4 regions of the Actinoplanes derwentensis genome follow, and region 1 is predicted to be linked to each of the others. Evidence: riboswitches for the same ligand, from Rfam matches in the RefSeq annotation. Region 1 holds a riboswitch; each other region holds the start of a gene.
The links. Region 1 has a riboswitch for cyclic di-AMP ahead of BLU81_RS06155 (LysM peptidoglycan-binding domain-containing protein). Riboswitches for the same ligand answer to the same signal wherever they lie in the genome.
Positions count from the first base shown of each region.

Region 2: linked by a shared signal. The riboswitch ahead of BLU81_RS31190 (coiled-coil domain-containing protein) and the one ahead of BLU81_RS06155 (LysM peptidoglycan-binding domain-containing protein) in region 1 are both predicted to bind cyclic di-AMP.
Region 3: linked by a shared signal. The riboswitch ahead of BLU81_RS25000 (C40 family peptidase) and the one ahead of BLU81_RS06155 (LysM peptidoglycan-binding domain-containing protein) in region 1 are both predicted to bind cyclic di-AMP.
Region 4: linked by a shared signal. The riboswitch ahead of BLU81_RS30810 (LysM peptidoglycan-binding domain-containing protein) and the one ahead of BLU81_RS06155 (LysM peptidoglycan-binding domain-containing protein) in region 1 are both predicted to bind cyclic di-AMP.

Region 1 covers NZ_LT629758.1:1,387,101-1,392,787, reverse strand. The annotation lists gene BLU81_RS06170 (HEAT repeat domain-containing protein) at 1-1,242, opposite strand, end outside; gene BLU81_RS47645 (hypothetical protein) at 1,236-1,514, opposite strand; gene BLU81_RS06165 (epoxide hydrolase family protein) at 1,633-2,733, shown strand; gene BLU81_RS06160 (phosphotransferase) at 2,717-3,667, opposite strand; gene BLU81_RS06155 (LysM peptidoglycan-binding domain-containing protein) at 3,676-4,224, opposite strand; cyclic di-AMP (ydaO/yuaA leader) riboswitch at 4,223-4,402, opposite strand; gene BLU81_RS06150 (CPBP family intramembrane glutamic endopeptidase) at 4,563-5,477, opposite strand; gene BLU81_RS06145 (GNAT family N-acetyltransferase) at 5,580-5,687, shown strand, end outside.
Region 2 covers NZ_LT629758.1:7,090,435-7,096,121, forward strand. The annotation lists gene BLU81_RS31180 (ABC transporter permease) at 1-652, shown strand, start outside; gene BLU81_RS31185 (ABC transporter ATP-binding protein) at 645-1,415, shown strand; gene BLU81_RS31190 (coiled-coil domain-containing protein) at 1,438-2,475, opposite strand; cyclic di-AMP (ydaO/yuaA leader) riboswitch at 2,474-2,610, opposite strand; cyclic di-AMP (ydaO/yuaA leader) riboswitch at 2,818-2,950, shown strand; gene BLU81_RS31195 (coiled-coil domain-containing protein) at 2,955-4,001, shown strand; gene BLU81_RS31200 (glycoside hydrolase family 65 protein) at 4,059-5,687, opposite strand, start outside.
Region 3 covers NZ_LT629758.1:5,678,368-5,684,054, forward strand. The annotation lists gene BLU81_RS24985 (hypothetical protein) at 1-127, opposite strand, end outside; gene rsmH (16S rRNA (cytosine(1402)-N(4))-methyltransferase RsmH) at 279-1,400, opposite strand; gene mraZ (division/cell wall cluster transcriptional repressor MraZ) at 1,544-1,975, opposite strand; gene BLU81_RS25000 (C40 family peptidase) at 2,790-3,491, opposite strand; cyclic di-AMP (ydaO/yuaA leader) riboswitch at 3,612-3,805, opposite strand; gene BLU81_RS25005 (MurT ligase domain-containing protein) at 4,175-5,395, shown strand; gene BLU81_RS25010 (type 1 glutamine amidotransferase) at 5,385-5,687, shown strand, end outside.
Region 4 covers NZ_LT629758.1:7,001,040-7,006,726, forward strand. The annotation lists gene BLU81_RS30795 (ExeM/NucH family extracellular endonuclease) at 1-1,342, opposite strand, end outside; gene BLU81_RS30800 (LCP family protein) at 1,754-2,896, shown strand; tRNA gene BLU81_RS30805 (tRNA-Arg) at 2,931-3,003, shown strand; gene BLU81_RS30810 (LysM peptidoglycan-binding domain-containing protein) at 3,080-3,622, opposite strand; cyclic di-AMP (ydaO/yuaA leader) riboswitch at 3,628-3,768, opposite strand; gene BLU81_RS30815 (saccharopine dehydrogenase family protein) at 3,975-5,189, shown strand; gene BLU81_RS30820 (GNAT family N-acetyltransferase) at 5,283-5,687, shown strand, end outside.

The DNA of each region.
Region 1 (5,687 bases):
CGGATCGCCGGCAGCGAGAGCGCGCACCCCCGGATTCGGGTCGGTGGCGAAGCGGCGCAGCGACTCCGGCGGAAACGGGTAGCTGTCAGCGGGCCGCCACCCGTTCTTCCGGAACTCCCGGCTCCACTCCCGTTCGATCTGTTCGGCGGTGGCCACGTCGACCACATGCGGGGCATGGGACACCACCGTCGCACGGACGTCGAGTTCTTCGTCGGCCAGCATCGTTCGCACGGCCTCCAGAGGAAGGGAACCGGCGGCGCGCGCGGCGGCCACCCGGAACCCGATGTACCGGGATGTGACGTGTGGCAACGGGTTCGCAGTCACCCACGGCAACGGGCTCTGCCGCAGCTCATCGATGGCAGCGTTGTCCTCGACGGCCCGGATCAACGCGTCATCGTCGCGGTCGCGGTCGAACGGGTTGACGGGGACTGCCGTCCGGCGTTCGAGGTTCTCGTGGATCTCCTGCCGCAGGTGTTCCGGCAGATCCTCCCGGCCGAAGACCGCCACCTGGACGACCACACTGGAATCCCGGGCCAGGCGATCCCTGGTCTCTGCCGGAAGGTCCGGGTGCCGGGCCAGTTCGCGGCGCACCTTGTGGTCCGGATCCCCGGCCAGTCGCGCAAGAGTCTCCGGGGTGAGGACGGCATGGCGGGCCGACCCGGCACGGGTGGCCGGGTCGTCGAGCAGCGCCGGAACCAGATCGGCCGGTGGCACCGGGTGCGGCAGGAAGCGGAAGTAGGTGGAGCAGGCGGCGGCTCGGACGCTCTGCTCCGGATCGGTGAGCAGTTTGCGCCGCACCGGTTCCGGCGCGCCGTTCCACCACTGTGCGAGCGTCGCCCGGATCTCCGGATCGGGGTCGTCGGCGAGCCGGGCCCGGATGTCCGCGGGGACATGCTTGTTCTGGGCCAGCCACTCCCGGACGAGTCTGTCCGGATCACCGGCCAGTAGTGAGAAGACTTCCCGCGGCCCGTCGGCCCGCAGCGCGAGTGCCGCTCGCACGGCATCGTCCCGGTGCTGGGCGAGCCGCAACCGGACCGGATCCGGCAGCCGCCGGTTGAGTGCCAGGGAGTGCAGGAGCCAGTGGTCGCCGGTGTCGATGATCTCCTCGATGGTCGCCGCGCCGAGGTCGTCGCGCTCGGCCACCTCACCGGATCCCCGCTGCCATCCGACAAGCCGCCGCACCAGTGTCTCCGGTAGTTCCGGGTTGCCCGCCAGGCCCTGGAGCGCCGCGGTGATCAGCATGGCCGCCCGGCCGGCGAAGGCGAGACCGGCAACCCTGCGGCGGGCTCGGCCGACCACCAGCCGGGATTGGTCTCCTGCCAGGTCAGCTCGCCGGTGAAACCCCAGGTCCGGCATAGGTGGTCGAGCGTGTCCCGCTGGGCGACCCCGGCGGGCGCGTCGGGTGCCGTGCCGGGCAGACCGCCGCAGATCGTTGCGCCGTTCGCCGCGCCCACCGAGATCCGCCAGCAGGCGGGCGTGCGGTACAGCAGGACCGACGTGATCGGAGATCTCATCTCACCGTTCCGATGCGAGGGGGACATCGCCGTGAGCATTCCGGTCAGCGGCCCGATACGCCAGCGGATTCACTCGTCCCGCCGGTACCGGCCCGTGGAAGCGGCGGACAATCGGCGGATGAAGATCGAGCCGTTCCAGGGGCGGATGCCTGAATCACAGCTTGCCGACCTGCGGGCCAGGATCAAGGGTGCCCGCTGGCCGGAGGCCTCGCCGGTGCCGGGGTGGGGGCAGGGCATTCCGGTGGAGACGGTGCGGGAACTCTGTTCCTACTGGGTGGACGGTTATGACTGGCGGGCGGCGGAGGACCGGCTCGACGCCGCCGGGCAGTTCATGGCCGATGTGGACGGGTTCGGTATCCACCTGCTGCACGCCCGTTCCCGGCGGCCGGATGCCTTTCCGCTGGTTCTCACGCACGGCTGGCCGGGGTCGGTTCTGGAGCTCGTGGGGCTGGCGGGGCCGCTGGCCGAGGCCGGCTTCGACGTGGTGATCCCGTCGCTGCCGGGTTACGGATTCAGTGACAAGCCGGCCGGGCCGGGCTGGGGTGTCGAGCGGATCGCGGACACCTGGGCGCAGCTGATGGCCGGTCTCGGTTACCACCGGTTCGGGGCGGCCGGCAGTGACTGGGGCACGAGCGTCTCCAGCTGTCTCGCCGCACAGCATCCGGGGCGGGTGGCCGGCATCCATCTGGTCCCGCCGCTGGCCGGTCCGGCGCCCGGCGAAGCCCTGACCGATACCGAACAGGCCGCGAGGGATGAGGCGCACCGGCGGGAGCGGGATTCGTCGGCCTATTCGGAGATGCACCGGACGGCGCCGCAGACCATCGGTTACGCGCTGCTCGACTCGCCTGTCGGACTGTGCGCGTGGATGGCCGAGAAACTGTTGTCCTGGGGTGACGGCTTGACCCGTGACCAGGTGCTGGATCAGGTGACACTGTATTGGCTGACCGGCACGGCGGCGTCCTCGGCCCGGCTCTACGCGGAGAGCATCGACCGGGTCGGGGCCTGGATCGACGGCCGGGACGCGACTGCGGTGGACGTACCGGCGGGGGCCTCGGTCTTTCGGGGTGAGGTGCCGCGGCCGTCCCGGCGCTGGGCGGCTCGCCGTTATCCGGACATCCGATTCTGGGCCGAGCACGATCGCGGCGGCCATTTCCCCGCCCTGGAGGTTCCGGAACTGTTGATCGGCGACCTGTGCGCGTTCTTCAGCGAATTGAGGTGAGCGATTCGGCGACATCGTCGCGGTGCCCGGTCCACCAGCGCAGCACCGCGGACGAACTGTGGAACAGGTGGTCGCAGCCGGTGTCACCCTGGTCGTAGTGGCGCCGCAGGAAATAGGTGTCGGTCGCGAGATCCCACCATCGGCGGTGGGCGGCGTCCCGCATCGCCACCGCGGGAACGGCTATCCGGCTGCGATATCCGGCACTGAAAGCGGCGATCCGGTCCAGGTCCAAACCCGCGGACGAGACAAAGACGATTGCGGCGGTACGAATGACCTCACGCCCGTAAGGTCGCACGCCGAGCCGGTCCCAGTCGAGGATGCCGCTGACTTCCGAGCCGGTGAAGAGCAGGTTGAGTGGGGTCAGGTCGCCATGGGTCCAGCCGATCGGGTCCTCGGCTCCCGGATCGGGCCGCAGGTGGGCGATCGACGGCAGCAGCCGGAGCCGCCAGTCGATCTCGGCGCGGGCGAAATCGTCGAAGCCGGTGTCACCGGTCGCCGCGGCGAGCCGTTCGAGCTGGGCGATCGTCTCCGCAACCGTGGGCGGTGGCGGCAGCGTGGACGGCCCGGCGGGCAGCGCCGCCCGCAGCACCGAGTGCGTGTGCCCGATGACCCTCCCGAGTTCGTGACACGCGGGCAGGCTCAGCGCGGTGCCGGGTGTGTGCGTGCCGGGCAGCCAGGGTGCGATCGTGTACCAGTGGCCGTCCAGTTCGGTGAGACCGAACGGTACCGCGACCGGGATGCCGTGCGCCGCCAGCGTGGGCAGGGCCCGTTGCTGGCGGCGGACCGTGGCCGGGGTGGCGTCACGCAGGCGCTTGACGGCGTAGTCGGCGGACCTGGTCGTCCAGCGCCAGTTCTGGTTCATCAATCCGAGGGTGATCGGCACGCTGGCGAGAACGGGAGCGACGCCGAATCGGGCCGACAGCGTGCCGATCACGTCCGGGGTCAGAGTTTGATGCGCTGTCCGGGGAGGATCTGGCTGGGGCTGTCGAGAATGCTCTTGTTCAATGCGTAGAGCGTACGCCAGCCGCCCTTGATCTTCTTCTTGGTGGCGATCGAGGCGAGGGTGTCGCCGGAGCGGATCACGTAGGTCTTGCCGCTGGGTTTCGCGGCGGCCGGCTTCTTCGCCGTCACCTTCTTGTAGACGCCGGACTTCTTGCCGCACGTCGGCCAGGGGCTGAGGCCGCGCTTGGCGTGGATCTTGTTGGCGACGGCGATCTGTTCGCCCTTGGTGGCCTTGTCTGCGGTCGAGGCGTACTTGCCGCCGCCGTTGGACTTCCAGGTGCTGCGGCTGAACTGCAGGCCGCCGTAGTACCCGTTGCCGGTGTTGATGTGCCAGCGGCCGCCGGACTCGCACTTGGCGACCACGTCCCAGTTGACCTGCCGGGCCGCACTCGCCGGAGCCGCACCGCTCAGGACGATGCCGGCTCCGGTGATTCCCGCCGTGACCATGGTCAGGGCAAGGCGCACTCGTCTACTACCGATCCGAGACATGGGTGATCCTCCACGCCTACGAGGTGAGCTGTCGGGTTCGGGACGATCCATCCCGGCCGTGTCACACACACGGCTTCACCCCGAGGCGCAAGAACGATGCGCCGTAGAGATTGGGTCCCCCGCTCCTGCCGTCCGTTTCGTTTCTGTGAGCGGCGGCAGGATTCGGCGGTCCGCTCACAGTGCCCGCAACGCGGGACTGGCGACGACGGTAACCACGTCGATGGGCCGAGAGCCAAGAAAACGAGGGGGAATAGTGACGTTCTTAACAGTATTTGCCCGATTTGATCTTCTTGGCGGGTTGATATTCCGGTTATTCCTCTTTGGAGAGGTACGGACTACTAATGCACGCTTCCGACCAGCTCACGACTGTCCATCGGGGCCGGGCGCCGACGCCACAGCCAGGTGATCACCGCGGCGAAACCGAGCAGCACCGGAAGATCGGCCGCGGCCATCTGCCACGGCATGTCCGCCGCCGTCTCGTCGATCGTCAGCTGCCCGAAAGCCCCCGCGACAATGCTGCTGAGCAGGTTGTTCATCACGTGCAGAGCGATCGCCGCCTCCAAACCGCCGGTGCGGACCGTCACCCAGCCGGCGATCACTCCGAAAACGGCCAGGTCGAAGAAGCCGAACGGCGTACCCCACCCGTGCAGTGCGGCGAAGACCAGAGCCTGAAAGACGATCGGCACCCACGGACCGCGGAACCACGTGCCGACGGCCTGCAGCAGCCAGCCCCGGCACAGGTACTCCTCGGCCGCCGCCTGGAACGGCACCACCAGGAACAACACGGCCGTCGATGTCAGGAACGGCGCCCAGCCCACCAAGGGGACGTCGAGTCCGGACTCCTCACCGGTCAGCACAGCGAGGGCCGTACCCCCGGTCATGAAGACGATGATGGCGACCGCCGCGACCGGCAGGCAGATCATCAGCCACCGCCATCTGATCCGCCCGTCGACAGAGGAGAGGGTGCCGGCCGGCCGGGCCTGGGTCAGGCGGGCCGCGAGCAGGACCACCGGCAGCAGCACGGCGAGCGACACGAACCCGAGCGCGAGTTCCGCGAGCGGACCGAAAGTGGGCATCCCGTCCGCGCCGTCCGGTTGCCCGGTCAGCTCGGCGGCACCCGCGTAGACGAAAAAGGTGACCAGGAACGCCACCACACCGGTGGCGAGGATGAAGAACGTGCCGAGGAGGGGCCGCCACCAGCGGTGGGTGGGGGTCAGTGCAAGGCGGTGGTACGGGGTTCCGGTCGTCGACATGTACTGAAGTCTCGTCAATATCGACGACCGGCGGATCTGGCCACGGCCGGATCCTCGTCCCTACCCAGAGATATAGAGCAGTGCAGCGGGCAGAATGCGAGCATGGAACCACCCGAGATGATCAACGCCGGCACTCTGGTCCTGAAACGCTGGGAGCCGGAGTGGGCCGACGAGCTCACCGCCGCCGTCCGCGAGTCGCTGCCCGAGCTG
Region 2 (5,687 bases), 5.0 Mb from region 1:
GATCTTCGGGCTGGTGCTCAACACGCACCGCTCGATGGAGAACTTCATCGCGTACCTCTGCATCGGTGTCTTCGTCTTCCAGTTCACCCAGTCGGTGGTGCAGACCGGGACGAACGCGATCACCGGCAACCTGGGCATGATCCGCGCGCTGCACTTCCCGCGGGCCAGCCTGCCGCTCTCCGCGGCGGTGGTGGAGATCCGCAACTTCCTGGTCGCGATGGTGGTCCTGATGGCCATCGTCCTGGCGACCGGCGAGCCGATCACCCTCCAGTGGCTGCTGCTGGTCCCCCTGGTCCTGCTCCAGTCGTTCTTCAACGTCGGGCTGGGCATGTTCATGGCCCGCTACGGCTCCAAGGTCCGCGACGTCAAGCAGCTGATCCCGTTCATCATGCGGTTCTGGCTTTACGGGTCGGCCGTGCTCTACCCGGTCACCATGTTCGAGAACGTACTGAAGGGCTGGCAACTCCAGATCGTCGAGGCGAACCCGCTGCTCATCTTCATCGAGCTGGCCCGCCACGCACTGCTGGAGAACGTCGTGCTCGCCAATCCCCCCGCCGTGCTGTGGATCCAGGCCACCGTCTGGAGCCTGGTCGTCGGCATCGGTGGTTACGTCTACTTCTGGCGCGGAGAGAAGGGCTACGGCCGTGGCTGACAGCGAACGCACCCCCACCGTCATCGCGGACAACGCCCACATCATCTATCGGGTCCAGCAGGGCGGCGCCCCCAACTCCAGCCCACTGGCCAGCCTCAAGCGGATGGTGACCGGCTCCAAGGCCGGCAACATCCGCGAGGTGCACGCGGTCAAGGGTGTCAGCTTCGTCGCCTACAAGGGCGAGGCGATCGGCCTGATCGGCACCAACGGCTCCGGCAAGTCGACCCTGCTGCGCGCGGTGGCCGGCCTGCTGCCGGTCTCCAAGGGCGCGATCTACGCGGCCGGCCAGCCGTCGCTGCTGGGCGTCAACGCGGCCCTGATGAACGAACTGCCCGGGGATCGCAACGTCGAGCTGGGCTGTCTCGCGATGGGCATGTCCCCGGCCGAGGTGGCGACCAAGAAGCAGGAGATCATCGACTTCTCCGGCATCAACGACAAGGGCGACTTCTCCTCGCTGCCGATGCGGACCTACTCCTCCGGCATGTCGGCCCGGCTGCGGTTCTCCATCGCCGCCGCGAAGCAGCACGACGTGCTGCTGATCGACGAGGCGCTGGCCACCGGTGACGCCAAGTTCCGCAAGCGCAGCGAGCAGCGGGTCCGTGAGCTGCGCGGCCAGGCCGGCACGGTCTTCCTGGTCAGCCACAGCGAGCAGTCGATCCGGGACACCTGCGAGCGGTGCATCTGGCTGGAGGCCGGCACGATCCGCGCCGACGGCCCGACGACCGAGGTGATGAAAGAGTACGAGGCCTTCACCCGCAGGTAGAAGGCCTCGCGACTCCGGTTCGTCAGTTGACTGACAGGTGCACGTGGTTGGTGTGGTCGCTGGACGGGTCGCCACCCGCGCCGCTGTACGACTTCCAGCCACTGCTCGGCAGCCAGATCCGGCGGTACCAGATCACGTAGAGCACGTCGAGGCTGTCGGCGTTGTGGATGAAGTAGTTCGCCAGGTTGTTGCCGTAGGTCTTGTCCGATCCCGTGGCGTCTCCGCCGAAGGTGCCCTTCTCGGCGGAGAAGTCGCAGGCCCGGCCCTTGGGATGCTCACCGCTGTTCTGGGTGCGCCAGCACTTGGTGAACCGGGTGAACCCGGCGGCCTTCGCCTGGTTCAGCGCGTGCAGGGTGCGCGGGGTGAGACAGCCGCCGGTGCCGGTCGGGTCGGTCTCGCTACAGCCCGAACCGGAGCCGCTGGGGGCCGGGGCCGCGTCGGCACTGTCGCCGGTGCTGGTGGCCGAGCTGGCGGCGCCCTGATTGGCGGCCTTGAGTGCTGCCTCGGCGTTCGTCTTCTGCTTCGCCATCACGGTGACCTGCTTGGTCTGGTCCTTGATGGTGAGGTCGAGGGCGACCTTGGCCTTCTGCTGGGTGTCCAGGGTGGACTTGATGTCCTCGATGGCCCGGTTCTGGTCGGTCGCGACGAGCGCCAGGGTCTCGGCCCGGCCCAGGAATCCCTCGGCCGAGTCGGAGCTGAGCAGGGTGGCCATCGTGCCGGCGCGACCGGCGGTGTACGCCTGGGTCGCGAGCATGTCGAGGGTGTCCTGCTTCGGGCCGACCTCGGAGTCCAGTCGCTTGATCTCGGCGACCAGTTTGACCTGCTGGTCCTTGGAGGTCTTGAGCTGCTTCTTGGCCTTCACATAGCCGCTGGAGGCCTTCTCGAGCTGTTCGATGAGGGTCCCCGAACCACCCTCGCCGTCATCTCCGGAGTCACCCGGGGCGGCGAGCAGCGGAGGGGCCGCAGAGGCCGCCGTAGGGGCGACGACCAATCCGCACGCGGCGACGAACAGCGCCAGCAACGCCGCCAACCGCCGCGCAGTGTTCTGCTGCACAGGCATTTCCTTCCGTCGGCCGCCGACCGAGTTAGCTGACGGGTTCGGGACGAAGGAAATCCCTACCGCTGGGTGCGGATTCACCCCGAGGGAAAATGGATCCCCGGCTCGTCATTGATGACGATTAGGCGGCGGCTCCCGTGCGGGAACCGCACCGACCATACCCACTCGATCCAAGTATCGACAGTTCTCGTACGCGACGCATTTGGCCTGACACAAACGGTGACAGCAATTACGGATAGTCATTGGACGGTAACTGCATTGGCCCTTACCGGGGCCTGATCCACAGCGATATCTCGGGTAAACTGGCCGCCGGTCCTGCCAGGACGGCACCGCCCCCGAGTTGCCGGCAGGCCACCGCCCAATCGTCGCGAGACGAACCGGGGAACCAGGTCACTGGGGTGTATCCGCAGTTGCGGTAGGGATTGCTTCCGTCCCGAACCCGTCAGCTAACTCGGTCGGCGGAGTCACGGAAGGAACTGTTGATGACAGCACGTCCCCGCCGGTGGCTGATACTGGCCCTGGCACCGCTGGTAACCGCCGCGATGCTCCTGGCACCGGCCTCACCAGCGTCCGCCGCACCCGGTGACGAGACCGAGAACCCGGCACCGGCTTCGGAGACGAAGTCCGACGGGCTCATGTCGACTCTGATGGAGTCGACGAACCGGCGATTCGTCTCCGCGAAGGCAGCGGTCGCTGCCTCCACCAAGAACCAGAAGAAGCTGAACGTCGACATCAAGGCCGCCGAGGCCCGCCGGGACGTGCTGATTCCCGAGGTCAACTCGATCGCCCGGCAGCAGTACCTGACCGGGAACCTGAGCACCCTCACCTTCCTGCTCGACAGCAGCTCCTCAGACGACTTCCTGAGCAAGGCGGTCTCACTCGAGGAGATCAACACGCTGCACGACCGGAAGCTCAACGAGCTCAACGAGGTGATCGACGAGGTCACCACCAAGAAGGCGGCCCTCGACGCCGAGCTCAAGAACGAACAGCAGCAGCTCTCGGTCCTGAAGAAGCAGAAGGAATCCGCCGAGAAGCAGCTCGACCTGGTCGGCGCCAGCACCGGCATCAACCAGACCGTCAACCAGGGTCTGGTGGACTCGAAGTCGGCCGAGGCGAAAGCCGCCCCGCGCAACTCCAGCGGCGGGTTCTCGGCCGAGGGTTGCACCGAGGACGACCCGACCACTGGTGGCTGCATCACCAAGCGCACCCTGAACATGTACAAGGAAACGAAGAAGGCCGGCTTCAATCTGTTCGTCGGCTGTCACCGCACTGGTGGGCCCTTCGAACATCCCAAGGGCCGAGCCTGTGACTGGTCGTTGCAGAAGAGCGGATTCTCCTCGGCGAGTCTCAGCGACACCAAGAAGATGAAGTACGGCAACAACCTCACGGCCTTCCTGGTACGGAATGCCGACGAGCTCGGGATCTACTACGTGATCTGGTACAAGCAGATCTGGTTCCCGGCTTCGGGCTGGAAGTCGTATCACGGTGTCAGTGATCACACCGACCACGTGCACGTCTCGATGCTCTAACAGCACGTAGAAAAGCGCCCCCGCCCTGAGTCAGGGCGGGGGCGCTTTTCTATGACCTCAGTGCACCGAGCGCCGGACCGGAGCCCGGCCGTGCGGCTGGACCGGCGCCGGACCGGCCGGCACCGCGGCGGGGATCGGCACGGTCACCGGACGGACCTGGGTGACCTCGATCTCCTTGCCGTGGTGCAGCAGCGTCAGCCGGGCCTGGCCGCCACCGTTGCGCAGCGAGTACGTGACCTCGTCGGCGGTCACGATCACCCGCAGGCGCAGTCCCCGCCAGAGCAGCGAGAACTCCAGGTTGTTGATCCGGCTGGGCAGGCGCGGCGCGAAGCTGAGCTGCCCGTTGAAGTCACGCATGCCGCCGAGCCCGGCGACCAGCGACATCCAGGTGCCGGCCAGCGACGCCACGTGCACGCCGTCCCGTGCGTTCTGGTGCAGGTCGTGCAGGTCCATCAGGGCGGCCTCGCCCAGATAGTCGTGCGCCAGCTCCAGGTGCCCGGTCTCGGCCGCCATCACGGCCTGGACACAGGCGGAGAGCGACGAGTCCCGGACGGTCCGCGCGTCGTAGTAGGCGAAGTTGCGCGCCTTCTCCTCCGGCGTGAACGCGTCGCCCCGGATGTACATCGCCATCACCAGGTCGGCCTGCTTGATGACCTGCTTGCGGTACAGGTCGAAGTACGGGTAGTTCAGCAGCAGCGGGTACCCCTCCGGCGGGGTGTTCTCGAAGTCCCACTCCTGCAGCCGGGTGAAGCCCTCACTCTGCTGGTGAACACCGAGTTCCTTGTCGTACGGCAGGTGCACGGCGGCCGCCGCGTCCCGCCACGACGCCGTCTCCTCGTCGTCCACACCCAGGTTGCGAGCCAGGTCCGGATGCCGCTTGCAGGATTCGACGGCGGTCATCAGGTTCTGCTGCGCCAGCAGGTTGGTGTAGATGTTGTCGTTGACGATGGCGGTGTACTCGTCCGGCCCGGTGACACCGTCGATGTGGAACCGCCCGTGCCGGTCGTGGTGCCCCAGCGAACGCCACAGCCGCGCGGTCTCCACCAGCAGCTCCAGGCCGACCTCACGCTCGAAGTCGTAGTCGCCGGTGGCCTGCACGTACCGGCGGACCGCGTCGGCGATGTCGGCGCCGATGTGGAAGCCCGCCGTGCCGGCCGGCCAGTACCCGGAACACTCCTGGCCCCGGATGGTCCGCCACGGGAACGCCGCGCCCTGGAAACCGAGGGTCTGCGCCCGCTCCCGGGCCAGGTCCAGCGTCGAGTGCCGCCAGCGCAGCACGTCGGCCGCCGCGGACGGCTGGGTATAGGTCAGCGCGGGCAGCACGAAGGTCTCGGCGTCCCAGAAGGTGTGCCCGTCGTACCCGGGCCCGGTCAGGCCCTTGGAACCGATCGGGCGCTGCTCGGCCCGGGCGCCGGCCTGCAAGGTGTGGAACAGGCCGAACCGGACCGCCTGCTGCACCTCCGGGTCACCCTCGACCTTGACGTCGGAGTGGTCCCAGAACGCGTCCAGGTAGTCCTTCTGCTGCTGGACCAGACCGTCCCAGCCGTCCAGGCGAGCACTGGCCAGCGCCGCGCCGACCTGGTCCCGCAGAGCCGGCAGCGAACGCATACTGGACCAGCCGTAGGCGGCCAGCTTGACCACCCGCAGCTTCTGTCCCGGCTCCAGCCGGCAGGCCACCGTGGTGCG
Region 3 (5,687 bases), 4.3 Mb from region 1:
TGGCGCCGTCGACGGGTGCGGCCGTGTCCCGGCCCTTCCCGCTCCGGATCCCTGACCGGCGCGTGTCGGCCCCCTCGGATCGGCGCGTCGCCCGTGCGCCGGTCCCGGTGTCGGCATCGCGGCTCACCCGGCGCTCCGGCCCCCCGGCCGTACCACGCGACTGCGCCCGGTCCCCCGACCGCGACGCTGCGGATCGCTCGCTCATGCTCTTCCCTCCCCCTCTTCTCTTAGCCCCCGGGCGTAACCCCGCGGTCCCCCCTGCGTTGGGAACTCCGGTGCTACCCGGCTTTCCCGTTCCCCCGGGGCCGCTCGCGGCCGGTTCCGAACGCCTTGCCGGTCCTGCCCGCCTGCTCCTGCTCGCCGATCCGTTCCACCGCCCGCAGCTTCACCGAGGCCGCCCTCGGGTTGGCAGCCACCTCGGCCTCGCTGGGCGGCTCCGACCCCCTGGTGAGGAGACGGAGGCTGGGACCGGTGCCGGGCAGCTCGACCGGCAGGTCGACCGGCCCGGTACTGCGTGCCCTCGCGGTGAGCGCGCGCTTGACGATCCTGTCCTCCAACGATTGATAACTCATCACCACAAGTCGCCCGCTGGGTGCCAAGGCGTCCAACGCCGCCGGAACAGCCCCTTCCAGGACCTCCAACTCGGCGTTGACCTCAATACGTAGTGCCTGGAACGTCCTTTTTGCCGGATTTCCACCTGTTCGCCGCGCGGCGGCCGGGATCGCGTCCTTGATCAGCTCGGCCAGGCGCGCCGTAGAGGAGATCCGGCCCTTCGCCCGTTCCCGCACGATCGACTGGACGATCCGCGGTGCGAACTTCTCCTCGCCGTACTGCCGCAAAACGCGAACAAGATCACCCGGCGGGTACGCGTTGACGACCTCCTCGGCGGTCACGCCCCGGGACTGGTCCATCCGCATGTCCAGCGGAGCGTCCTGGGAGTACGCGAAACCACGATCCGCCTCGTCCAGCTGCAACGACGAGACCCCGAGGTCGAAGAGCCCACTGTGGATCGCCGGAAAACCCAGCTCGCTGAGGACCCGCGGCAACTCGTCATAGACCGCGTGCACCAGATGCGCCCGATCGCCGAACCGGATCAGCCGATGCCGGGCGTGCGCCAGCGCCTCGGTGTCCCGGTCGAGCCCGACCAGGACGACGTCCGGGTACCGCTCCAGGACCGCCTCGGCGTGCCCGCCCAGACCCAGCGTGAAGTCGACGTGGATGGAACCCGGCAGCCTGAGGGCGGGGTCGAGCAGTTCCAGACAGCGCTCGAGCAGCACTGGCACGTGTGTGCCCCGCGGCTCCCCCATGTCGACCCCCATCGCCGTAACTGCTCGCGTTTCACTCGTTTGTTCCATATTGCTGTCCGGCCCGGTCGCCCATCCGTACCGCCAGATCCCCATCCGCTCTTCGTCCCGAGCCGGCTGACCGGCCCCGAACACGCGCCTGGCGCCGGGGAAGAGGCGCCAGGAGCGGGAGCGGCTGGAGATCTCGCAGTACGGCAGCAGTGGCGTCCGGGCCGAGAGCAGCCCACCGAGTGCCACGCCTACAGTCCGCCGGGCAGCACCCCCTCCTCGATGTCGGCGAAGTCTTCCTCGCTCGCCGAGAGGTAGTCGTCCCAGGACTGTTTGTCCCAGATCTCCACACGGGTGCTCGCACCGATCACGACTAGGTCGCGACCGAGACTGGCATACTCCCGCAAATGGGCTGGAATCGTCACCCGGCCCTGCTTGTCGGGAACCTCGTCGTGCGCACTCGCGAAGAACACCCGGCTGTAAGCCCGGGCGGCCTTGTTGGTGACCGGAGCCTCACGCAGCTGACCGGCGATGCGCTGGAACTCCGGCATCGGGAACACGTAAAGACAGCGCTCCTGCCCCTTCGTGATCACGACACCTCCCGCCAGCTCATCACGGAACTTCGCCGGGAGGATCAGCCGGCCCTTCTCGTCGAGGCGCGGGGTGTGCGTGCCGAGAAACATTGGCCCCCACCCCTTTGCCGTGGCGGCCGCTCCATCGCGGAGGGAGCGGATCGCCTGTCAACTCGGGCCGGCAGGTCCGGCGTCGCTCTTCCGCCCTGCCACTGTGCTCCACTCTACTCCACTTCCCTCCACCTGCAACCCGAACGCGACCACTCCCGAGCCGCTTTCGCAGACGTACTCGCAGCTCACAGGCGGTGGGGCGGAGTGGAGGGCCAAGCCATGATCAACTGCGTCCAGTTTCCGACATCGAGCGCTCCAGGTCGCAAATCCCCCACGTTTCACCCTGTCTTTCGGCCCGTTCGCGCCCCGGTGGAGGGAAAGGGAGCACTCCGCTGGACCGAAGTGGAGGCCCCACCCATCGAGATCCACCCTTCTCCCCAGGCGATCGCGCTGTCCCCACCCTCCATCTCGCTCCGTCCAATCCCTCCACCCACCCCGCGCGCGTGCCGAGTTCGGGTCCACTCCGCACCCCAACCCACCACACACGGGCGTATGCCTTCACGTGTGGAGAGCCGCGGCTCAAATCGCACCCCGACTCACCACACGCGGACGCAGCCACCCTCGCGTGGATAGCCGCGGCTCCACCTGCACCCCGACTCACCACACGCCCGGACGGCCTCCGGACATGCCTGTGGGGCGTGACCCAGACTCGGGCCACGCCCCACAGAAGGCGTTGCTATTCCTTACTTACTGCAGCCGCTGCGCGACACCTAACTACTACCGCTCGCGACACTCACTACTACCGCGGCGCGATGGCGCTCACCGACGACCGCGGCTCGACAAGTCACGTCGAACAACAGCCGATGCGAGGCGATCAGGCGACCAGACGCCGGACCACGTAGTTCTTGCTCCAGATCTTGTGCTTGCCGACACGTGCACCGGAGTGCGGCGAGTCGTACATGTAACCGTTGCCCGCGTAGATCCCGGCGTGGTAGCCGTACGACCCGTTACGGAAGACGATCAGGTCTCCGACCTTCTTGTTGCTCTTGGAGACCGACTTCCCGTACTTCTGCTGGGAGTTCGCCTTGTGGGGCAGGCTCTTTCCCGTGGTCTTCTTGTAGACGTACTTCGTGTAGCCGGAGCAGTCGAAACGGCTCGGCCCGGACGCCCCGAACTTGTAGAGCGCGCCCTTGTGTTTCTTCGCCTCGGCGAGAACCTTGGCGCCACTGGCAACGACCTTGACCTTGACCTTGGTCGTGACCTTCTGGTTGTAGCCGGAACCACTGAAGATGGTCCGGACCCAGAGGGTGGACTTCGGCTTGGCGGTGAGGGTGACCGCGCTGGTCTTGACGGTGCCGGTGTCCAGGTTGCGCCAGGCGCCGTTGCTCCAGCCCTGAAGACGGACCGTGCCCTTGGCGATCTTGCCAGTGGCGGGGTCGATCACCTTCGCGGTGACCTTGAGGGTGGAGCCCCATTTGAGGCTCCGGGTGCTGGTCGTGGAGGCCAGCGTGGGGGTGACCTTCACGGCGGCCGCAGAGGCGGCGACCGGGGTGACGGTGGTGGTCGAAGCCGCCATTGCTGGCGAGGCTGCGACCAACTGGCCGGCACAAAGGCAGAGACCCAGGGACAGTGCGACGGTGCCGGGGCCGAATGCGGGCATACGACGACGGCTCGAACTGTTTTCGTGCACGGTAGAGAGTTCCCTCCGGCACGCCTGCGAGGTTAGCTGTCGGGTTCGGGCGGAAGGGCTTGCCCGGCCGCTGGTTGGCGGCTTCACCCCAAGGTTTCTCCCCGGGTGCGATCCGCCATGAAGCGGAACGCGGGAAGAGACCGCAATTGGGTCCCCCGTCCCCGCCCCCGAATGCCTTGTGAGTTCGGCTTGCTTGCGATGACGCACCGTCCAGCTCGGGGCAGGGCTCGGCGTGAACCGATCCGGTGCGGCCGGCGGCGATGTGCCCCCGGCAGATTCCTTGGTACCCGACTCGGCCCATGATCGTCAGCATGAGGTCAATCACTCTGAGTAATTGACACAAATCCTCATGTCCAATTTGGTAGCTCCGCGAAACAAATGCCGCCACACAAAGTAATCAGTTCACTACACTCCGCTTAAGGTTACGGGTGAATCAGAACACACAAAAAGTCGAGCCGGACGTCCGAAAAGCCCGGACCGGGGAAAACATCGAATAGGCCGTGATCTTGACGGTCTGGCAACTCGACGTGACGGTCGAGTCCGGTACCCTCGCTGGCGTGACGGACGGAATGCCTCTCATCGCCAAGGTCGCGACCTCAGTGTCGAAGACCGCCGCGGCACTCTCCAGGGCCGCGGGACGCGGCGACGGCTCGGTGATCGGCGGCTGGATCGGCCTCAAGATCGACCCTGACCTGCTCGCCCACCTGGCCGCCGGTCGTGCCGTCGCGCTGGTCTCCGGGACCAACGGGAAGACCACCACGACCAGGTTCACCGCGGCCGCGGTCGGTGTCCTCGGCCGGGTCGCCACCAACGGTTACGGCGCCAACATGCCGACCGGCCACACCTCGGCGCTGGCCAAGGAGGGGCACACCCCGTTCGCGGTCCTCGAGGTCGACGAGCACTACCTGGGCCAGGTCATCGACCAGACCAAGCCGCAGGTGGTGGCGCTGCTGAACCTCTCCCGGGACCAGCTGGACCGGGCGAAGGAGGTGGCGATGATGGCCCAGATGTGGAAGATCAAACTCGCCTCCCACCCGGAGATCAAGGTCATCGCGAACGCGGACGACCCGCTGGTGGTGTGGGCGGCCAGCGGCAGCCCGCAGACCACCTGGTTCAGCGCCGGCCAGCGCTGGCTGGACGACTCGTTCGTCTGTCCGGAGAGCGGCCACGCGATCGAGCGCGCGCAGGGCGACTGGTGGTGCACCGGCTGCCCGCTGCGCCGGCCGCGCCCGTCGTGGATGGTCGAGGACGGCGGAGTGTTCGACCCGGACGGCGTGTGGCACCTGGTGCAACTCCAGCTGCCCGGCCGGGTCAACATCGGTAACGCGGCCACCGCGCTGGCGGTCGCCGCCGAGTTCGGGGTGCGGCCGATCGACGGGGTCCGCACGCTGAAACAGGTCGCGTCGATCGCCGGCCGCTACGCACAGGTCGACAAGGACGGCCGTAACCTCCGGCTGCTCCTGGCGAAGAACCCGGCGAGCTGGCTGGAGGCCTTCGACATGGCCGACCAGGTGCCGACCCTGCTCTCGATCAACGCCCGTGACCCCGACGGCTTGGACACGTCGTGGCTCTGGGACGTGGACTTCGCCCCGTTGCGCGACCGGCCGGTGCTGATCACCGGTGACCGGGCGTTCGACCTGGCCGTCCGCCTGCAGGTGAACCAGGTGCAGTTCCGGCACGTACAGACTTTCGACGAGGCGCTGCGGTCCGTGCCACCCGGCCGCCTCGAAGTGATCGCCAACTACACGGCGTTCCAGGACATCCGAGCGGAGTTGGACCGTGTCAACTGAGGCCCTGCGGATCGTGTGGATCTATCCCGATCTGCTCTCGACCTACGGCGACCGCGGCAACCTGCTGATCCTGGCCGCGCGGGCCGCCGCCCGGGGTATCCCGGTGGAGACCTACGAGGTCCGTTCGGACCAGCGGATGCCGAACGCGGCCGACATCTACCTGATCGGCGGCGGCGAGGACGGCCCGCAGGCGCTCGCGGCGCAGCGGCTGCTCGCCGACGGCGGCCTGCACCAGGCGATCCATCAGGGTGCCTCGGTGCTGTCCATCTGTGCGGGTTACCAACTACTCGGT
Region 4 (5,687 bases), 5.0 Mb from region 1:
CGAAGTAGTTCAGCACGTTGAAGCTGGCGACCTTGATGTCCCCGCCGACGCTCGCCGGAGCGCTGGTCCGCGGGTTCGACGCCTTGAAGGCGGTGTCGAGGGAGGCCGGGCTGGCCGGCTGCAGGCGCCATTCGCTGAAGCCGTAGCTCAGAACGGCCGCACCGAACTTCTCGACGGTGTCACCGACACGCAGCGGCGCGTCCTTGGTCATGTACACCGGGGGCAGGCCGGCGGTCGCCAGGTTGGTGGTCTTCGCGTCGTCGAGCAGAACCCGGCCGGCCTTGTTGCCGGCCTTCAGCTCGTTCGCGGCAGCGCTGCCGGGCCGGGCCACGTCGGTGGGGATCCGGGCCGGGGTGCTGCCGGCCGCGAGGATGACCTCGCCGTACCGGTTGGTGTTGTAGACGTCCGAGACGGTGAACGCGCCGACCGGGGCGACCAGCATGCCCTCGGCGGACTCGCGGGCCTCGTCGCTGAGCGGGAGGGTCAGCGGGACCGGGGCGGGCAGCGGGGCGTCGTTCGCGCAGACCTGCACGTCGGACTTGGCACCGATGGTGATCTGGGTCAGCGCGTTGTACTCGCTGACCGTGCCGGTCACCCGTACCGAGTCACCGATCTTCACCGACGGGTGGTTCGCGGCGGTCGAGGTCAGGTAGACGAAGATGCCGTCGGAGGCGGCGCCCGCGATGACCGGGCGGTCGCCGCCGGTGCCGGCCGTCTGCACATAGACGCCGTTGTAACCACCGGTGCGGTGGTCGGCGGTCACGATGCCCTCGACGGTCACGATCGAACCGGCCAGCGGCGTGGCCGCACCGGCGCCCTGCACCTGGGCGATCGTGTGGGTGACCGCGGTGTCGCAGCCGGTGGAGGGCTCTTCGGGCTCCTCCGGGGTGGTGACCACGGTGTTGAGCGCGCCGAAGCTGCTCGTCGCCGGGCCGGTCCAGACACCGTCGATCTTCTGCAGCGACTGACCGGCAGCAGTGGTCTCCGACTCGGCGACACCGATGTCCACGCTGGTCTGACCGAGGGCCGGACCGTTGGCGGCGGTGACGACGCCTTCGTAGCTGAGGAACTCGGCTACTGTGTTGTCCGGCTTCACCAGCGCGATGCCGTCCGGGGCTCCGTTCTGGATCCCGGCTGCGGCGGCGAAGTTCTGAACGACCACACCGGACGCCGGTACGACACCGGTGAACGTGGTGATCGGCGTGTAGCTGGCTCCGCCGTTGCCGTTGTAGAGGTAGAGCTTCCAGCCACTCAGGTCGTAACCGACCGGGGCCTCGATCTCCACGGCCTCGCCGCTGTCGGTGCCCGTGTTGTCGTAGTGGATCTCGCTGATGAACGGCACATCGGTGGCCGCGGAAACCGGGCCGGTGAAGCTGAGACAAAGCGTGGTCGCCAGGACGGCAGCACCCAGCGCACGAAAACCCGCAGGGGTTTTCGGTACTGGGAGGAAGCGTCCGGCGTCACCCACGCTGCGTATGAAAGAACGCATCGAGGTTGCCCTCCGAAGGAGTGTTGATCCGCCGCAGCGTAGGTATCGCTGATGACGAAAGATTCTCGGAAAGGTAACGGAAGAGCAATCACCGGGCTACCGGTGGCAGGTTTTTCCCGCCGTTCATTGTTCGCGTTTGTACAGTCGCCGGATCTTAGGTGGACGGTTACCTGCCGGAAACCTGCCGCCCGCCGACAGCCGTACCGCACCCATGATCGTGTGCAAAAATGCAGATCCTTCGAAGCTCGGCGGAATGGAACACCGGTGACGAAAACGGTCAAGCGACGTGCACCGCTCTGGGCTCGATTGAGCGCGATCGCCGGCTCCGTACTGATCGTCACGAGTGTTGGTGCTCTCGTCACCGCGCAGACTCTGGTCGCGAAATACACCGCCGCGGTGACCGATGACAGCATCTTCGAACCCCGGGCGGCCAACGCCGCGGTCCCGCGGGACCGGAAAGAGGACGACAGCCCGTCGATCAAGGGCCCGCTGAACCTGCTACTGGTCGGGATCGATCCGCGGGACGACAAGACGCCGCCGCTCTCCGACTCGATCATCCTGGCGCACATCCCGGCCGACATGAGCACGGTCTACCTGTTCTCGCTGCCCCGTGACCTGTACGTCGACATCCCGGCGTTCCCGAAGGCGGACTACCGCGGCGGCTCCGGGAAGATCAACGGCTCGATGTCGATGGGCAGCCATCTCGGCGACGGGAAGTACAGCGCCGCCCAGGGCTTCCAGCTGCTCGCCAAGACGGTCGGCGGGTACACCGGCATCAAGGAGTTCGACGCCGGCGGGATCGTCAACTTCGGCGGCTTCAAGAAGATCGTCGAGGCGATGGAGGGCGTCACCATGACGATCGACCAGGACGTGAAGTCCGAGCACCTGAAACCGGACGGCTCGCCCCGCGACCGGTTGTCCCGCTGCGCCGACAACACCTGCGACCACCCGTACATCGGGGTGCAGAAGATCTATCAGAAGGGCACCTACCACCTGCAGGCGTGGGAGGCCCTGGACTACGTGCGGCAACGCTACGGACTCCCCGAGGGCGACTACGACCGGCAGCGGCACCAGCAGCAGTTCGTCAAGGCGCTGGCCAAGCAGGCGATGAGCAAGGACGTGGTGACCGACCCGGCGAAACTGCTGAAGGTGATGAACGCGGCCGGTGGCTCGCTGACCTTCTCCGGCGGCGGCCACACCGTGCTCGACTGGGCGTTCGCCCTACAGGGCCTCAACGTCGACGACATGATCACGGTGAAGCTGCCGGGTGGCGGAAAGTTCGCCGGCAGCACCTATCTGGGCGAGGAACTGGAGCCTTCGACCAAGGAGTTCTTCCAGGCCGTCCGGGAGGACCGGGTCGGCGGATTCCTGCTCGACCACCCGGAGTACGTGAACCTCCAGAGCTGAGCCCTACTGGTACCCTCAGGTTTCAGTGGCTCCAGGGCTCGTAGCTCAGTGGATAGAGCAACCGCCTCCTAAGCGGTAGGTCGCGCGTTCAAGTCGCGCCGGGCCCACTCACTCCCCGGCCGTTCCGCACTCGCGGAACGGCCGGTGTCGTTCCCGCCGAATCAGGGCCAGGTCAGAGCCGGGTCAGAGCCGGATCCGCTGCCCCACAGCCAGTCGGTTCGGGCTGCGCAGCGTCGCCGTGTTTGCCCGGTAAAGGGCTTTCCAGCCGCCCCGCACGTGGTAACGGGCGGCGATCTTCGCCAGCGTGTCACCCGGGCGTACGACGTAGCTGCCCGAGGAGTGCCGGGTGACCGGAGCCCGGCGCGCGGAACGGGACGCCGGCTTGTAGGCGTTACGCCGCCCGCAGGTCGGCCACGCACCGATCCCCTGGCCGCGCAGCACCCGTTCGGCGATGCGGATCTGCTCGGACTTGGAGGCCCGGTTGGCGGTGCTGGCGTACCGCGCTCCGCCGTAGGCCCGCCAGGTGCCGTGGCTGAACTGAAGCCCGCCGTAGTACCCGTTTCCGGTATTGATGCCCCAGTTGCCGCCGGATTCGCAGCGGGCGATCGCCTCCCAGTTGATGCTGTCCGGAGCGGCGGCGGCCGGCCCGGCCAGCACGGCGCTTCCGGTGACGCAGACGACCGCCAGGCCGATCACGCGCTTCCACTGTTCACTTTTCTGAGCCATGTGCGTTGTCCTCCACGCCTGCGAGGTCAGCTGTCGGGTTCGGGCAGAGGTGCCCGGCCGCTTACCACGGCTTCACCCCGAGGCGCCGTAGCGCCGAGGAACTCTTGGGTCCCCCGCTCCATGCCTTGATTCGTAGATCCGCGACCGGCGGCAGGACTCGGCGTTACCGGCCACGGTGCCCGCTCACGCGGGCCGCTGAGACGCCGCTCTCGACACACATGACCGAGCAGCGGCAATGGAGTTGTTGGTCACAAATTAGCCGCTTTGATCTTCCTTTGTGTGGATAACATGCCGATCTCGGCGCGCCGCGGTGGGTACACAACCCTCCACCGAGGGTGCACAATCGGCAGCCATGAGCGATCGACAGCGCGAGTTCGACGTGATCGTCTACGGTGCCTCGGGTTTCGCCGGCGCGCTGGTCGCGAAGCATCTCGCGACGAAATCACCGCAAGGCACCCGGATCGCGCTCGCCGGACGGTCCGCGGCGAAACTGGAACGACTCGGCCTGGACCTGCCCATCGTGGTCGCTGACGCGGACGACGCCGAGGCCCTGACCACGATGGCCGACCGCACTCGCGTGGTGGTGACGACGGTCGGGCCGTACGCGAAATTCGGCAAGCCACTCGCTCGCGCCTGCGCCGAAACCGGTACCGACTACGTGGACCTGACCGGTGAGGTCCTGTTCGCCCGGGACAGCATCGACGAGAACCATGAGGTCGCCCGGCGCACCGGTGCACGGATCGTGCACTCCTGCGGCTTCGATTCGATCCCGTCCGATATCGGGGTGCACGTCCTGCATGAGCTGGTGCAAGCCGACGGCGCCGGCGAACTGACCGACACCACGCTGGTGGTGACCAGCATGCGCGGCGGTGTCAGCGGCGGCACCATCGACTCGATGCGGCACCAGGTCGACGTGATGAAGAAGGACCGGCGGCTACGGCGGATCGGGGCCAGCCCGTACTCGCTGAGTCCCGACCGGAAGGCCGAACCCGATCTCGGGCGCCAGCCGGACATGCTCACCCTGGCGCCTTCCGAAGTGGACCCGAGTCTGCGCGGGCACCTCGCCCCGTTCGTGATGGCGTCGTACAACACCCGGGTCGTACGCCGGAGCAACGCGCTGCGCGGCTGGGCGTACGGTCGCGGGTTCCGCTACCGCGAGGTGCTGCGAGTCGGCTCCCCGGTGATCGCCCGGGTGACCAAGGCCGCGATGAGCGCCCTGGTGATCGGATTCGCGGTGCCGCCGATCCGATTCGTGCTGGACCGGGTCCTGCCCGCGCCGGGTACCGGGCCGAGCGAGAGCAACCGGACCAACGGCCACTTCACCATGGACATCTTCGGTGTCACCACGACGGGGGCGCGCTATCGCGCGAGGGTCAAGGCCCAGGGCGACCCGGGGTACGCCGCGACCGCGGTCATGCTCGGTGAGTCCGCCCTGGCGCTGGCCCTGGACCGGGATCGGCTGCCGAAGTCCGAGGGTGGTGTGCTCACTCCGGCGACCGGCATCGGCGACGCCCTGGTCGACCGGCTGCGCACGGCCGGCCTGGAGATCACCGCCCGGAAGGCATAACCTGCGGAGCCCCCAGAGCGGTATCAGTGATCTGACGCGTTTCGCGCCGATCCCCACTAGCACTAAGAGTGCATATTCCGGCACGATTCATGAGTGACCGTCAGCCCGCTCCCCTACCCGCTGCGGTTGGCGGGGGCTGGCGTCGTCCTGCGGGAGTGGTGCTGGGAGGACCTCGACGACCTGGTCGCACTGCTGGACGAGCCGGACATCGCCCGCTGGACACTGCGGCCGTCGCCGTTCGACGTGGAGGCCGGGCTGGCCTATCTGCGGCGGGCCTTGCAGGGCCGGGTCAATGGCAGCCGGATCCAGCTCGCGATCACCGCCGACGGTGGTAGGCCGCTCGGCGAGGTGCTGCTCTTCGCGGTGCGTTCCGACGCGCACGAGGCCGAACTGGGTTATCTGGTCGGCCTGCCGTTCCGCCGCCGGGGTCTAGCGTCGGCCGCGCTCTCCCTGCTCACCACGTTCTCGGTCGACACGTTGCGGCTGCGCCGGCTGCTG